4 regions of the Enterobacter sp. 4974935 genome follow, and region 4 is predicted to be linked to each of the others. Evidence: predicted binding sites of a transcription regulator. Region 4 holds the regulator's gene; each other region holds the start of a gene.

Region 1 (2,201 bases), 270 kb from region 4:
GACTCTGCTCTATCCGATTGCCCGGTGGAGCGAGCGCCGTTTCCGGCTTGAGCACCGTCTGATGGCCGGGCTGTTGCTGATGACGCTGAGCATGATGCCCATCGGCCTGGTGAGTTCACTCCAGCAGCTGTTTATGCTGATTTGCACCTTCTATATTGGCTCAATCATTGCCGAGCCGGCCCGTGAAACCCTGAGCGCGTCACTTGCCGACGCCCGGGCCCGTGGCAGCTACATGGGCTTCAGCCGTCTCGGACTGGCGCTTGGCGGCGCGCTGGGTTACACCGGTGGCGGCTGGCTGTTTGATGCCGGAAAAGCGCTCCATCAGCCGGAGCTGCCGTGGGTCATGCTCGGTATGGTCGGCTTTATGACGCTGATTGCCCTCTGGTGGCAGTTCAGTGATAAACGCAGCACCCGCGGGATGCTGGAGCCTGGCGCCTGACCTTCTGGGGGAGGATATTTACCTCCCTTCACTATCAGTTTTTTCTGCTGGTTTCTCCAGGATCACCCTGACATACTGGCGTATCAGGACAGATGCGCCGATTTTATGTTGAGGAACACCATGAAAAAGATCGTTATTGCCGCTGCGTTAATTGTCAGTGGGCTGCTGGTGGGATGTAACCAGCTTACGCAGTACACCGTCAGTGAGCAGGAAATTAATCAGGCGCTGGAAAAACATAATAACTTTTCAAAAGATATCGGCGTGCCCGGCCTTGCGGATGCACATATCGTCCTGACGAATCTCGCCAGCCAGATTGGGCGCGAGGAGCCTAACAAAGTCACCCTGTCCGGCGATGCCAGCCTGGACATGACCTCGCTCTTCGGCAATCAGAAAGCGGATATCAAACTGAAGCTCAAGGCGCTGCCGGTCTTTAATAAAGAGAAAGGGGCAATTTTCCTGCAAGAGATGGAAATCGTCGATGCGGTCGTCACGCCGGATAAAATGAAACCGGTGCTGCAAACGCTGATGCCTTATCTCAACCAGTCGTTACAGAACTATTTCAACCAGCAGCCCGCCTACGTTCTGAGCGAAGACAAGAGTAAGGGCGAATCTCTGGCGAAAAAATATGCCAAAGGGATAGAGGTGAAACCGGGTGAAATCATCATTCCTTTCACCGACTAAATACTCCGGGCGCTCAGGCGCCCGTTTTTTTTAACGGAATAGTGTGCAAACGAAAACGTTTCCGCTTATGATTTGTGTCCGGCAAAAACAGCCATCTTATGACTGATCCCTTTCAAGCCGGAGCTTCCATGACTGTACAATCCCAGGTTCTCAAAATCCGCCGCCCAGACGACTGGCATATCCATCTTCGTGATGGCGACATGCTGAAAACCGTCGTGCCGTATACCAGCGAAATTTATGGCCGTGCGATTGTTATGCCTAACCTGGTTCCGCCAGTCACCACCGTCGAGGCCGCGATCGCCTATCGCCAGCGTATCCTTGACGCCGTTCCGGCCGGGCACGATTTTACTCCGTTGATGACCTGCTACCTGACGGACTCGCTGGATCCCAATGAGGTTGAGCGCGGATTTAACGAAGGTGTGTTCACCGCCGCGAAGCTCTACCCGGCAAACGCCACCACCAACTCCAGCCATGGGGTGACGAGCATCGACGCCATCATGCCCGTTCTGGAGCGAATGCAAAAACTGGGAATGCCACTGCTGGTGCACGGGGAAGTGACCCACGCTGACATTGATATTTTCGATCGCGAAGCGCGTTTTATCGAAACGGTCATGGAGCCGCTGCGCCAGCGTCTTCCTGGGCTGAAGGTAGTGTTTGAACACATTACGACCAAAGATGCCGCAGAGTATGTCCGGGATGGAAACGAATTGATTGCCGCCACCATCACCCCGCAGCACCTGATGTTTAACCGTAACCACATGCTGGTGGGTGGCGTTCGCCCACATCTGTATTGTCTGCCGATCCTCAAGCGCAATATCCACCAGCAGGCGCTACGTGAGCTGGTCGCCAGCGGCTTCCCGCGCGCGTTCCTCGGCACGGATTCCGCCCCGCATGCCCGTCATCGAAAAGAGGCGAGCTGCGGTTGTGCAGGCTGCTTTAACGCCCCGACCGCCCTGGCAAGTTACGCAACCGTCTTTGACGAGATGAACGCGTTAGGCCATTTCGAAGCCTTCTGCTCCCTTAACGGCCCGCGTTTCTACGGTCTGCCGGTTAATGACACGTTCATTGAGCTGGAGCGCAA
Region 2 (2,201 bases), 850 kb from region 4:
GAAGTTTATGCCCTGCTCAACGATGCACTCGCCGTAGCAGTCGTCCGGCAGCTCGGCGGTGTCGTTCGCGCGCAGGCGCCACTGCCCGCGACCGTCGTAGCCGCCGACACGACGCTTCACGATCGCCAGATCGCCCAGCATGGCGAAGACGTCATTCCACTCGCTTTTGTCGGACAACAGCTGCCACGGCGCGGTCGCAAGGCCGAGCTTGTCGAACAGCTGCTTTTGCGTCAGACGGTCGGCGATGATCGGGAAGACGTCGCGGTTCACAAAGGCGTTATGGCGCGCCAGCTCGCGGGTCAGGGCGGTTTCCGGCCAGCGTTCAATTTCGGCGGTGATCACGCTCTGATGGAACGGCACGGCTTCCGGCTCGGCGTCCAGCCCGACGGGCCAGACGGCAATACCCAGCGGCTCACCGGCCTGACGTAGCATCCGGCCAAGCTGACCATTACCAAGAACGCAAACCTGCTTCATGCTGCACCCCGCGGATCCGGGTTATCCAGCACCTCGTCGGTCTGGGCTTTACGCCACTCCGCCAGGCGTTGATGTAAGTCATTATCATGCGTCGCGAGGATCTGCGCGGCCAGCAGGGCGGCATTTGCGGCACCCGCCTTACCAATCGCCAGCGTACCGACAGGGATACCGCGCGGCATCTGGACGATAGAGTACAGGCTATCAACCCCGCTTAACGCGGCGCTCTGTACCGGCACGCCCAGTACCGGCACCAGGGTTTTGGCGGCAATCATGCCCGGCAGATGTGCTGCGCCGCCCGCACCGGCAATGATCACCTCGTAACCGTTCTCTTCGGCGCTTTCGGCGAAGCTGAACAGTTTATCCGGCGTACGGTGCGCGGAAACCACTTCGACGTGGTGCGGAACATTCAGGATTTCAAAGATTTCGGCGGCGAATTGCATGGTAGCCCAGTCGCTTTTGGACCCCATCACGATGGCGACACGCGCCGGATTATTGCGGGAAGACATGCGTCTTAAAACTCCTGTGGTGCGGAACACACTGCTTTCGAGGGCACAGAGAATAGCATGTAATACCGGCAAGGAAAACGGTTGCGTGGTCGTGAAATGGGCGAAAAAACGAGGAGGGTTAGAACGGGAAGGCGATCAGTTCCACACCTTCCGGCGTGACTTTGACCATCGATCCTTCGCTGTGCCAGGCACCTAAAACCACGCGATGGGCGGGCTCGCCGTTGGCGATAAGGGAATGCACATCGGGACGATGGGTATGGCCGTGGATCAGCCACTGAACGCGATGCTTCTCCATCACGTTCACCACCGCCTGCGGGTTGACGTCCATGATGGTCATCGATTTGCTGCTGTTGGCGGCCTTGCTGCCCGCGCGCATTCTGGCGGCGATGCGGTTGCGGATAAACAGCGGCAGGGCGAGGAACACTTTCTGGATCCACGGGATGTGAACTTTGGCGCGAAACGCCAGGTAGCCGGTATCGTCAGTGCAGAGCGTGTCGCCGTGCATGATCAGAATATTGCGGCCATAGAGGTCAAGCACCTGCTCTTCCGGGAGCAGCGTTATGCCGCTCTCGCGGGCGTAGCGCTGGCCGATCAGGAAATCACGGTTGCCGTGAATGAAATAGCAGGGGACGCCGGAATCCACCAGCGCTTTAATGGCCGCTGCCATCTCACGGTGCAGCGGGTTCGGATCGTCGTCGCCTATCCAGGCCTCAAACAGGTCACCCAGAATGTACAGCGCATCGGCGCTTTTCGCTTCACCGCGTAAAAAACGCAGAAAACCGGCGGTTATCGCCGGTTCTTCTGTTTGCAGATGCAGATCCGCAATAAAGAGTGTCGCCACGAATTACTCGCTGACGGTCACGCTTGTGATCACAACGTCTTCTTTAGGAACGTCCTGGTGCATACCGCTGCGGCCAGTAGAAACGGCTTTGATCTTGTCGACCACGTCCATGCCTTCAACCACTTCTGCGAATACGCAGTAGCCCCAGCCTTGCAGGCTTTCGCCAGAGAAGTTCAGGAAGTCGTTGTCCGCCACGTTAATGAAGAACTGTGCGGTAGCAGAGTGCGGGGCCTGAGTACGGGCCATTGCCAGCGTACCGCGGGTGTTTTTCAGGCCGTTGTTCGCTTCGTTTTTGATCGCTTCTTTCGTCTCTTTCTGGCGCATGCCAGGCTCGAAACCGCCGCCCTGGATCATAAAGCCGTTGATCACACGGTGGAAAA
Region 3 (2,201 bases), 1.8 Mb from region 4:
CGCCCTGGTTGCCACAATCCGCACCGAAGAGCCGCACGGCGGCGTGGCGCGCCAGATTTTCCACAATGATGGCATTCTGGCCTTCCTGCCGCTTGCTGATCCGCATCTCTGCTCCATCGTCTGGTCTTTAGAGCCGGAGAAAGCGCAGCAGATGCAGGAGGCGACGCCGGACGCCTTTAATCAGGCGCTATGCGTGGCGTTTGATAACCGTCTGGGCCTGTGCACGCTTGAAAGCGAACGCCAGGCGTTTCCGTTAACCGGTCGCTACGCGCGTCAGTTTGCGGCGCACCGTCTGGCGTTGGTGGGGGATGCGGCGCATACGATTCATCCGCTGGCCGGGCAGGGGGTGAACCTCGGCTTTATGGACGCGGCCGAGCTGGTTGAAGAGCTGCGTCGTCTGCATCGGGAAGGTAAAGATATTGGTCAGCATCTGTATCTGCGTCGCTACGAGCGCAGCCGCAAACACAGTGCGGCGATGATGCTGGCGGGTATGCAGGGCTTCCGCGAGCTATTTGCCGGAGCGAACCCGGCGAAAAAACTGCTGCGCGATATCGGCCTCAAACTGGCCGACACCCTTCCCGGCGTCAAACCGCAGCTTCTTCGTCAGGCAATGGGCCTTAACGATCTTCCCGACTGGTTACGTTAATCTCGATCCCCGTCACACTTTATTTTCCCGGCCTTCGCGCCGGGGAAATCTCCTCGTTTGAAATAATCTAATTTCACGTCATTTTTCGCATTAGAAAATCTAATCTTACTATTTTTATGTTACGGAAATTCGGCCCGTTTTTCCGCACGAAATATCACCATCTGCTAAATCCTGTTAGCTCGATGTTAATTTTATGCGGGTTTAATCGCATTTTACCAGTGAATAACTCTGTAGGCTTTTCAGCGAATTTTGGTCATAAGCTAATGTGATGACCCGTTTTACCTTATGGTTAACCGCCGGTTTCGGTGGTAAGTTCAGGTAAAAGAGAACGTTTGCGTCGGCCCCCGATCGCGAGGTCGACACCGGGTTTCACGGTGAATTTTTCAACGAGGAAAAGATGGCTCAACAGACTCCTTTGTACGAACAGCACGTGTTATGCGGCGCCCGCATGGTGGACTTCCACGGCTGGATGATGCCGCTGCACTACGGCTCGCAGATTGATGAGCACCACGCGGTGCGCACCGATGCCGGTATGTTCGACGTGTCTCATATGACGATTGTCGACCTGCGCGGAAGCCGCACCCGGGAGTTTTTGCGTTATCTGCTGGCAAACGACGTCGCCAAACTAAAAACGCCGGGCAAAGCGCTCTATACCGGCATGCTCAATGCCTCTGGCGGCGTGATTGACGACCTCATCGTCTACTACTTCACCGAAGATTTCTTCCGCCTCGTTGTAAACTCCGCCACCCGCGAAAAAGACCTCTCCTGGATTTCCCAACACGCTGAACCTTACGCCATCGACATCACCGTTCGTGACGATCTGTCGCTGATTGCGGTGCAGGGGCCAAACGCCCAGGCGAAATCCGCGTCTCTGTTCAGCGACGAGCAGCGCAAAGCAACCGAAGGCATGAAGCCGTTCTTCGGCGTGCAGGCGGGGGATCTGTTTATCGCCACCACCGGCTACACCGGTGAAGCGGGCTACGAAATTGCAATGCCAAACGAAAAGGCCGCCGATTTCTGGCGTGCGCTGGTGGAGGCGGGTGTGAAGCCTGCGGGCCTGGGCGCGCGCGATACGCTGCGTCTGGAAGCGGGGATGAACCTCTACGGTCAGGAGATGGACGAAGGCGTCTCACCGCTGGCGGCCAACATGGGCTGGACCATCGCGTGGGAACCGGCTGACCGTGATTTTATTGGCCGTGAAGCGCTGGAGATGCAGCGCGAGAAGGGCACTGAACAGCTGGTTGGCCTGGTGATGAAAGAAAAAGGCGTTCTGCGCGGCGAGCTGCCGGTGCGCTTCACCGATGCCGATGGCAATCATCGCGAAGGCGTGATCACCAGCGGAACGTTCTCCCCGACGCTCGGCTACAGTATTGCACTGGCACGCGTGCCAGCGGGGATTGGCGAAACGGCGGTGGTGCAGATCCGCAACCGCGAAATGCCGGTCAACGTGACCAAACCGATTTTTGTTCGCGCCGGTAAGCCGGTCGCCTAACTATTTTTATCAGGAGAACTTCAATGAGCAATGTGCCAGCAGAACTGAAATACAGCAAAGAAC
Region 4 (2,201 bases):
CGCATAGGCGCTAATCAACATACCGGCCGCAGGGATAGAGACGTCCACACCCCGGGCGATAACAGGCAATAACCCCATCGGGGAGAATTCAGTGGTGCCAATCCCAAAGGCGCCAATCGCCAGGGCCAGCAGGGGAAAATTGATTTTCATGAAAAGACTCCGGATACCGTGCCGTTACCCGGCACAGACTAAGAAGGCAAAAGCATGACATCAATCACAAAAAATGAGAAGTTAACATTTTGGCAAAAGATTTTTGCCGGAGAGGTAACAATAGCGGCAAGGGAGGGAGAAGACTCTCCCTCCACCTAAATCAGTGCAGCGCAGCGGTTAAACCACCCGCAACAATCAGGGCAAGAACAACAATGGTGGTAAACAGCGAAAACTTCAGATCGGTACTCATCAATTTTTCTCCTTTTATTCACCCTACGAAAAGTGAGCTTGCTCATTTTTACACAGTTCAGGTCAAAAATCTTCCAGGATTTAAGCGGATATCCACTTTACCTCTTCCCCTTTTCATCAAGATAGGACAAAATTCCACGCTAAATTTATTAGCGTACCGGCCACTGACCCCCTCCTGACGTCCTGTGTCGTTTTCCCGGCGTGTCGCAACTCATGTTTGCGTGATAAGGGTGAGAGAAGGCAAACGTTTACCTTCAATTTTTTCAGGAGCTTAGGATATGGTCTGGAGTGACATTTAATGGCAACAATTAAAGACGTAGCAAAACGAGCAAACGTTTCCACTACAACCGTATCACATGTTATTAACAAAACGCGTTTCGTCGCTGAAGAGACGCGTAATGCCGTCTGGGCGGCAATCAAAGAGCTGCACTACTCGCCAAGTGCCGTCGCCCGCAGCCTGAAGGTTAATCACACCAAATCGATTGGCCTGCTGGCCACCAGCAGTGAAGCGGCCTACTTTGCTGAAATCATCGAAGCCGTTGAAAAAAACTGCTTTCAGAAAGGCTATACCCTGATTCTGGGCAACGCGTGGAACAACATTGAAAAACAGCGCGCTTACCTGTCAATGATGGCGCAAAAGCGCGTCGACGGCCTGCTGGTAATGTGTTCTGAATACCCCGAGTCGGTCCTTTCCATGCTGGAAGAGTATCGCCACATTCCGATGGTAGTGATGGACTGGGGCGAGGCGCGCGCAGACTTCACCGACTCTGTTATTGATAACGCTTTTGAAGGCGGCTACATGGCCGGGCGTTATCTGGTAGAACGCGGGCATCGTGAAATTGGCGTGATCCCGGGTCCGCTGGAGCGTAACACCGGTGCTGGCCGTCTGGCCGGTTTCATGAAAGCGATGGAAGAGGCGCTGATTACCGTGCCAGAAAACTGGATTGTCCAGGGCGATTTCGAGCCGGAGTCGGGCTATCGCGCCATGCAGCAGATCGTCTCCCAGCCGCATCGCCCTACCGCTGTATTCTGCGGCGGCGATATCATGGCAATGGGCGCGCTCTGCGCGGCGGATGAACTCGGCCTTCGCGTTCCGCAGGACATCTCGGTGATCGGCTATGATAACGTTCGCAACGCCCGTTTCTTTACCCCGGCGCTGACCACCATTCACCAGCCGAAAGATTCGCTGGGTGAAACGGCCTTCAATATGCTGATGGACAGGATCGTCAACAAGCGAGAACAGTCCCAGTCCATTGAGGTCCACCCGCGCCTGATTGAACGCCGTTCCGTTGCCGACGGTCCGTTCCGCGACTACCGACGTTAATCTCTTTACGGGGCCAGCTACGCTGGTCCCCGCAACCACTCCCGGTTCAGCGTTTCGCTGTCTCCCAGATAATCCAGCAGCCAGGCCATGGCGGGCGAGACGTCGTTTTGCTGCCACGTCAGACAGCATGCAGCATCCGGGAAAGGGTTTTCCAGCGTCAGAGCCACCCACTCTCCCGCGTCGATGCGCGGGCGCGCAAAATGCACCGGCACCATGCCAACGCACAGCCCCGCGCTCAGACAGGTGGCTGACGACTCCCAGTCCGGCGCAACCACGCGGCGCTGATTATCCAGCAGCCAGGTAATGCGCTTGGGCAGCGAGCGGGAGGTATCTTCCAGCACCAGCGAGGGCCAGTTGCGTAAGGTGTCATCACTCAGCGGCCCGTCCAGCGCCGCCAGCGGGTGATCGCGCGCGACCACGCAGGTCCAGCTCAGCATGCCCATGTCGCGAAACGCGTAGCGCCCGCCAACCGGGATCG

What was found. Region 4 encodes PurR, which represses purine synthesis genes. Its sites were predicted from a motif close to CANGCAAACGTTTGCNTG; they were not measured.
Region 1: the regulator PurR is predicted to act here: its motif matches at 1,169-1,186, upstream of pyrC (dihydroorotase).
Region 2: the regulator PurR is predicted to act here: its motif matches at 1,051-1,068, upstream of purE (5-(carboxyamino)imidazole ribonucleotide mutase).
Region 3: the regulator PurR is predicted to act here: its motif matches at 968-985, upstream of gcvT (glycine cleavage system aminomethyltransferase GcvT).

The regions. Positions count from the first base shown of each region.
Region 1 covers NZ_JBZWGT010000003.1:2,671,348-2,673,548, forward strand. Annotated here, with positions in the region: gene mdtH (multidrug efflux MFS transporter MdtH) at 1-439, shown strand, start outside; gene AC4OVS_RS14140 (lipoprotein) at 560-1,120, shown strand; gene pyrC (dihydroorotase) at 1,249-2,201, shown strand, end outside.
Region 2 covers NZ_JBZWGT010000003.1:3,251,322-3,253,522, reverse strand. Annotated here, with positions in the region: gene purK (5-(carboxyamino)imidazole ribonucleotide synthase) at 1-474, opposite strand, end outside; gene purE (5-(carboxyamino)imidazole ribonucleotide mutase) at 471-980, opposite strand; gene lpxH (UDP-2,3-diacylglucosamine diphosphatase) at 1,099-1,821, opposite strand; gene ppiB (peptidylprolyl isomerase B) at 1,825-2,201, opposite strand, start outside.
Region 3 covers NZ_JBZWGT010000003.1:604,010-606,210, forward strand. Annotated here, with positions in the region: gene ubiI (FAD-dependent 2-octaprenylphenol hydroxylase) at 1-646, shown strand, start outside; gene gcvT (glycine cleavage system aminomethyltransferase GcvT) at 1,044-2,138, shown strand; gene gcvH (glycine cleavage system protein GcvH) at 2,162-2,201, shown strand, end outside.
Region 4 covers NZ_JBZWGT010000003.1:2,400,895-2,403,095, forward strand. Annotated here, with positions in the region: gene AC4OVS_RS12660 (MFS transporter) at 1-150, opposite strand, end outside; gene cydH (cytochrome bd-I oxidase subunit CydH) at 311-400, opposite strand; gene purR (HTH-type transcriptional repressor PurR) at 698-1,723, shown strand; gene punR (DNA-binding transcriptional activator PunR) at 1,741-2,201, opposite strand, start outside.